Regions from separate parts of the Aminobacter sp. P4_D5 genome, predicted to be linked through region 1. Evidence: riboswitches for the same ligand, from Rfam matches in the RefSeq annotation. Region 1 holds a riboswitch; each other region holds the start of a gene.
What was found. A riboswitch is a leader RNA that binds a small molecule or an ion and turns the genes downstream of it on or off. The one in region 1 is predicted to bind cobalamin.
Positions count from the first base shown of each region.

Region 2: it holds a riboswitch for cobalamin, as region 1 does, so the genes downstream of both, AC1DWF_RS06525 (CbtB domain-containing protein) here and bluB (5,6-dimethylbenzimidazole synthase) in region 1, are expected to answer to the same signal.
Region 3: it holds a riboswitch for cobalamin, as region 1 does, so the genes downstream of both, AC1DWF_RS11285 (DUF1636 family protein) here and bluB (5,6-dimethylbenzimidazole synthase) in region 1, are expected to answer to the same signal.

Region 1 is NZ_JBFUIP010000039.1:1,284-3,538, reverse strand. Features, by position in the region: gene AC1DWF_RS11000 (outer membrane beta-barrel protein) at 1-506, shown strand, start outside; gene bluB (5,6-dimethylbenzimidazole synthase) at 503-1,225, opposite strand; cobalamin riboswitch at 1,272-1,456, opposite strand; gene galU (UTP--glucose-1-phosphate uridylyltransferase GalU) at 1,525-2,255, opposite strand, start outside.
Region 2 is NZ_JBFUIP010000018.1:16,397-18,651, reverse strand. Features, by position in the region: gene cobU (bifunctional adenosylcobinamide kinase/adenosylcobinamide-phosphate guanylyltransferase) at 1-470, opposite strand, end outside; gene AC1DWF_RS06530 (CbtA family protein) at 463-1,227, opposite strand; gene AC1DWF_RS06525 (CbtB domain-containing protein) at 1,244-1,420, opposite strand; cobalamin riboswitch at 1,457-1,653, opposite strand; gene AC1DWF_RS06520 (gamma-glutamylcyclotransferase) at 1,721-2,255, opposite strand, start outside.
Region 3 is NZ_JBFUIP010000040.1:21,993-24,247, reverse strand. Features, by position in the region: gene AC1DWF_RS11290 (winged helix-turn-helix domain-containing protein) at 1-1,093, shown strand, start outside; cobalamin riboswitch at 1,088-1,294, shown strand; gene AC1DWF_RS11285 (DUF1636 family protein) at 1,334-1,774, shown strand; gene cobW (cobalamin biosynthesis protein CobW) at 1,771-2,255, shown strand, end outside.

The DNA of each region.
Region 1 (2,255 bases):
TCGAACGCTCGTCGAACAGGATCGGCGCACGCGCCGGCGTCGAATTGGACATGGGCGAGAAATTCGGCGGCGAGCTTTCGGCCGGCTGGATCAGCGAAAACTTCGATGACGAGCGCCTCAAGACCATTTCCGAACCGACATTTGCCGCCGACCTCAGATGGTCGCCGATCCGTGGCACCATCGTTGGCTTCAACGGCGCAACCTTCGTGGAAGGCTCGACCACTCCGGGCGAAAGCGGCTCGATTCTCTATGCTGGGCGTCTCAGCGTCGAGCGTGAAATCCGCGCGAACCTCACGGGCATGGCAGCCGTGGGCGCCGGTTGGCGCGACTATGCCGACTCCGAGGACCACGATCTGACGCTGACCGCCGAAGCAGGCATGACCTGGTGGCTCAACCGCTATGCCGGCCTCACCGGCAGGCTGCGCCATGAAACGTTCACCAGCACACTGCCCAACCGCGATAGCACGACCAACACAGTGTTCCTCGGGATGAGAATCCAGCGCTAGGATTCAGGGGCAACGAGTTCGGCGGCAATCGCCTTCAGCGCTTCTTCTCCGCCACCGGAAAACACCTCGCTCATGATGAGATCGGCCAGCGGCAGGCGGCTGCCCCAGCCATGCCTTTCAAGGTCGGGCTTTTGCGCGAATTCGGAGACCCGGCCAACGCAGAGATAAGCCACCGGCACGACATGATCTGGAATGCCTAGCAGCTGCTTCAGCGCCTCGCGGTCGAGGATGCTGACCCAGCCGACGCCGACACCTTCGGCACGCGCCGCCAGCCAGAAATTCTGCACGGCGCAAACGGTGCTGTAGAGATCCATTTCCGGATTGTGCCAGCGTCCAAGCGGCGAATTTTCCGAGCGGCTCCGGTCGCAGGTGACGACAAGGTTGAGCGGGGTCTCGCAGATGCCTTCGAGCTTCAGCTTGCGGTAAAGTGCCTGCCGTTCCTCGGCGATGTGCGGCAGTTCCTGCTGGCGCGCGGCGAAGAACAGGTCGCGCACTTTCTGCCGGCGCTCGGCATCGCGGAGGACGATGAAATTCCATGGCTGCATGAAGCCAACCGACGGCGCGTGATGGGCAGCCATCAGCAGCCGCGCCAGCAGCTCATCTCTCAGTGGGTCAGGCCGAAAATGGCTGCGCACGTCGCGGCGCGTGAAGATGGCGCGGTAGACGGCATCTTGTGCAGCTTGGTCGAAACAATTGGAATTTAAATGGTCAGCCGGCATCGCGTATCCCCTTGCGAGCAATCGATTTCCCCCGCCTGACCATGCGGAGGACGATTTCTGCCGGGCCGGTCTTCTGGCTCGAGTTCAACCCGTTGTCGGCACCTTCCCATTCAAGATGAACAGTGGCTTTTGCCGATACGGTCCCTCTTACAGCGTTGGGCACGCCACGGATTTGCACCGTGTTCCCGATTCTCCCGCATCGCTGCGGGCACCTGGCAGGACATGTCTATCTGGAGCAGGCCCCGATGGCCATCGCTCCGCGCGCCCAAAATTGACGCGCGGGCGACATTGCAGCCGCTTTAGCGGCCCGGCTTCATCTCGTGCAGCAAGCCTTCGATGACACCGGCCATGCTTTTGCTGAGATCCGAACGCGACAGGGCAAATGCGACATTGGCTTCGACGAAGCCTTCCGGCGAGCCGCAGTCGAAGGTGCGGCCGCGATAGTGGTAGCCGTAGAAACGCTGCTGCTTTTCAAGCTTCAGCATCGCGTCGGTGAGCTGGATCTCGTCGCCGGCGCCACGCTCCTGGCTTGCCAGGATGTTGAAGATCTCAGGCTGCAGGATGTAGCGGCCATTGATGAAAAGGTTGGAGGGTGCCGTACCCTGCTTCGGCTTTTCCACCATGCCTTCGATTTCGAAGCCGGTGTGGACGGCCTTGCCCTGTCCGACGATGCCGTATTTGTGCGTCTCGGCGGGATCGCACTCCTGCACGGCGATAATATTGCTGCCGGTTTCGGCGTAAAGCTCGACCATCTCGCGCATGCAGCTCTTTTCCGACTGCATGATCATGTCGGGCAAAAGCAGTGCGAAAGGTTCGTCGCCGACCAGTTCGCGCGCGCACCAAACCGCATGGCCAAGGCCAAGCGGCACCTGCTGGCGGGTGAAAGAGGTCTGGCCCGGCCCTGGCTGGAGCCGCTGCAGCCGTTCAAGCTGTTCGATTTTGCCGCGCTGTGCCAGCGTGTCGTAGAGTTCGAACTGGACGTCGAAATGATCTTCGATGACCGCCTTGTTGCGGCCGGTGACGAAGATGA
Region 2 (2,255 bases), on a different contig from region 1:
ACCTCGTCGGCACCGGCTGCCACCATTTGATTGAGCCTGCCGGCTGCATCGCGGAAGCGGCGGGCAAGCGCGTTGTCGGGCACGATGCCGAGCCCGACCTCGTTGGCAACGACGAACCATGGGCCGCGCGGCCGCGACAGCACCTCGGCGAGCCGGGCACTTTCCGCTTCCACGTCATGATCGGCCAGCATGTGATTGGTCAGCCACAGCGTCAGGCAATCGATGAGTACCGGTTCGCCATCGGCGACACTGTCGAGCGTTGCTATCAAATCAAGCGGCGCATCCATTGTTCGCCAGCCTTCGCCGCGCCTGGAGCGGTGGATATCGATGCGCTCGCGCATCTCGTCGTCATAGGCCTGCGCGGTGGCGATGTAACTCCATGGCGCAGGGAATGCGGTGATCAGCCGCTCGGCGTGCGCACTCTTTCCAGAGCGCGCACCGCCTAGCAAAAATGTCAGCTTCTTAGGCAAAGCTGCCGCGCAATGCGCCCTGCGTACCCATGAAACGCTGCCGCACAGCCCCCGCGACAGCTCCGAGCACCACCCAGAAAACCAGGTTGGTGATGGTCACGGCGACGACGAAGCTGTGGTGCAGGTCGGCCGGTATCGGCGAATCATGGCTTTCTGGCTGCGGCGCACCGATGATGTGCGGAGCAACGATCAGCGCGACGCCGAGGATGGCGAGCGGCAGCGACTGCTTGAAAGCGATCAGTGCCAAGCCGGCAGCGGTTGCCACCACCGTCATAGTCCACCAGATCTGGCGCGCGCCAAGGTCGGCCGCCGGCATGGCGGGCAACTCAGGTGGCAGCCCTAGGCCCGGCGCGAGTGTGAAGACAGCAAAGCCGGCAAAGCCCCAGAACACGCCCTGGCGCCAGTTGGCGATGCCGCCGGCAAATTCGGAAACCGCGACCAGGATCAGCGCGAATGCGACGCCGCTGACGATATTGGCCAGTGCCGAATAGGCGAAACGCTCAAAGCCGTCGGCGGGTGCCCAGGCTTCAGCTTCCTCTTCAGTGGGAGCCATGGCTTGCGCCGCAGGTGCTGACGTGGTCGCTTCAGTGCCAGCGGCTGGGGCCGCGGCATGCTCATGGCCGCCGCCGGCATTTTCGTAAGTTTCGGCCTTGAGGATCAGCGGAACGGTTGCATAGGTTTGGAGCGCGGCAAGGATCACGCCGGCCAATAGGCCGCTGATCGCCGCGATGAACACGACGTTGCGAAATACAGACATGGTTGGGGTGCCTTCGTTAGTGGCAGGGGAAAGCCATCGAGTGGCGATAGTCGTGGGCAGCGTTGTGCACCACGTCCATATGCGAGAACCCGAGGAAGCCAACAACGAAAAGGCCAAGCAGCGCCGCAAGCGCGAGCTGCATTGTGCGCGACTGCGAGGAAACGTCGGCGCCGATTGCAGAAACAGTAGTCATCTTAAAGTCCTTTCGCCCTCCACCCGAGGGCCTCGAGAAGTGTCCCTGTCGCCGGCAGGTCTCCTGGCTTGCGGATCGACACCCTTCCCCGCCTTCCCGAAGCAAGCTTCAGTGGCATTTGGGGAGAGCTAACCGCATACAGTTGCGGGGGCAGCCACGGCTTCGGACCTTCAAAAGGCCCTTACCGCATTCCCTCTTGATTCCGTAACGGAACCGACGACGCCACGACTATAGAAACAAATGCCTTGGGCGGCAAACCAAATTCCGACGCCGGGCGGTGCGAATGCGGCGTTTTGGCGATCAGCTCCGGGCCGCGATTCGTTCGGCCACCAGATGCTGCAGCCGCCACAGATGCCGGTCGTGGATGGCGCGCTGCTCGAGGTTCTTCACCACATTGTAGAGATAGTCCGCCGCCGAGCCCCAATGGCCGCAGGTTGTGGCCAGCCGTTCGACAACCTCGTCCTCGCCAAGTGCGCCGGCATAGGCCCGGCCGCCGCGATTGACGACGAAAGCAAGGGCGGTCAGCGGGCCGTCGTCGGTGACAAGGTTCAGCCAGCGCGGCTTGTAGGTCGAGGGCTTCAGCGTCATCTCGCGGCGGTAGAGCTTGTCGAGCTGTTCGCGCCTGTCGCCGTCCATGAGCCTGAGCGCCACGCCCTTGCACTGGCCGCCGCGATCCATGCCCATCATCAGTCCGGGCTGCTCTTTCGTTGCCCGCCAGCGGTTCATGCTGACGCAAAACGAACGATGCCAGCCGCGCGCCAGCGCCACCTTCTCTTCGGTGTGTTCGACCTCGGGCTTCCAGATCAGCGAACCATAGGCAAACAGCCATAGCGGG
Region 3 (2,255 bases), on a different contig from region 1:
AATCGACTCGGTCAGTGCCGTTGTGCGCGCGCACTACATGCCGCTTTATTCGCGCCTCGGCCCCTACCCGATGGCGCTGCTCGACGACGCCATGCAGTCGAGCAAGCGTCTGCTTTTCGAGTACTGGGCGCATGAAGCCTCGCTGTTGCCGCTAGAGACCTTTCCCCTGATGCGCTGGCGTATGGCGCGGGCTGAGGAAGGGATGTATGGCGGGCTTGCCAAGTTCGGCCGCGCGAACAGGCCTTACATAGAGGAGATTTTCCGCCACGTGGTCGACCGCGGCCCGATCGCCGCTTCCGAGATTGAAGGCGCCAAAGGTTCGGGCGGCTGGTGGGGCTGGAGCCGGGAAAAACACGCTTTCGAATGGCTGTTCTGGGCTGGCCGCATCACCACCCATTCGCGCCGTGGCTTCGAGCGACTTTATGATCTGCCCGAGCGAGTCTTGCCCGCGGGCATTTACAACAGTCCCATCCCTGCCCCGGCCGACGCGCATCGCGAACTGTTGCGAATCTCCGCCCGGGCCCATGGCGTCGCGACGGCCGCCTGCCTGCGTGATTACTTCCGCCTGTCGCCCGCCGAAATGAAAGGTCGCCTCGAAGAGCTGGTCGAAACGGGCGAACTGATTCCCGTCCGCGTCGAGGGCTGGGACAAGCAGGCCTACCTGCACGCCCAGGCCCGCATTCCACGTAAGGTCAGTGCCCGCGCCTTGCTCGCGCCGTTCGATCCGCTGGTCTTCGAACGCAGCCGCGCCGAAAGCCTGTTCGGCTTCCGCTACCGAATCGAGATCTACACGCCGGCCGAAAAGCGCCAGTATGGCTATTATGTCCTGCCCTTCCTGCTCGGCGAACGAATCGTCGCGCGCGTCGACCTCAAAGCTGACCGCCCAGCCGGTGTCTTGCGCGTCCATGCCGCCTATGCGGAGCCCTGCGCCCCGCCCGAAACGGCGGCCGAACTCTATGAAGAGCTGCAGCAGATGCGTGACTGGCTTGGCCTCGAAAGCATCAAGGTCACACCGGCCGGCGATCTCGGACCGGCGCTGAGCGACATTGCGGGTCGCTCCCTCACGTTGACTCCACCCCTCGCGAAAGCMTAAATCGACCCAGACGGTCTCCTCCCGGCAAGGGGAGGAGCTAAGAGGGAATGCGGTGCGGCGCTTTTGGCGTCAAATCCGCGGCTGTCCCCGCAACTGTAAGCGACGAGCCAAGACCGGTAACCACTGGGATGTCCTCCCGGGAAGGCGGCACGAAGGCGACGACTCGCGAGCCAGGAGACCTGCCGTCTGAAACATTGATCCGATCGCCTGGCGGGTGTCCCAGGCAAGGAGCCTGGTATTTTGGAACTCGACGACAATCTCTCTGTCGAAATTTTGGACGCATCCAGCGATGGCGCCGACCTGCGCGCCGCAGCGGATGTGACGATTCTCGTCTGCTCATCCTGCCGCGACGAAAACGGCTCGGACGCTCATCCCCGCGCAGGCGCCAAGCTCGCCGAATCCACACGCGCCGCCGCTGCACAAGAAGGCATCACGGTGCGCAGCGTCGAATGCCTCGGCAACTGCAAGCGCCGCCTGAGTGCGGCGATCCTGCGCGACGGCTCATGGAGCTACGTCTTCGGCGATCTCGCCATTAGCTCGGGCGACGACCTGATCACCGGCGCAAAACTCTTCGCCACCTCGACCGACGGCCTGATCCCGTGGCGAGGCCGTCCCGACAGCCTCAAGCGCGGCCTTGTCGCGCGCATCCCTCCCCTCGACCTCATCAAGGAAGACAAATGACCGCCTCCGTCGAACGCGTCCCCTGTACCGTCATCACCGGCTTTCTCGGCGCCGGCAAGACGACGCTGCTCCGCCACATCCTCGAAAACGCCAAGGGCAAGCGCCTCGCCATCATCGTCAACGAGTTCGGCGATGTCGGCATCGACGGCGAAATCCTCAAAGGCTGCGGCATCGACACCTGCCCGGAGGAAAACATCGTCGAACTGGCCAAYGGCTGCATCTGCTGCACCGTCGCCGACGATTTTGTCCCCGCACTGGACCAGATCCTGTCGCGTTCGCCACGTGTCGACCACATCCTGATCGAGACTTCGGGGTTGGCATTGCCCAAGCCGCTGATCCAGGCCTTCCAATGGCCCACGGTCAAGAGCCGCGTCACGGTCGACGGCGTCATCGCCGTTGTTGACGGCCCAGCGCTCGCAGAAGGCAAGGTCGCCGCCGACATGGACGCGCTCGCCGCCCAGCGCGCCCAGGACGAGACGCT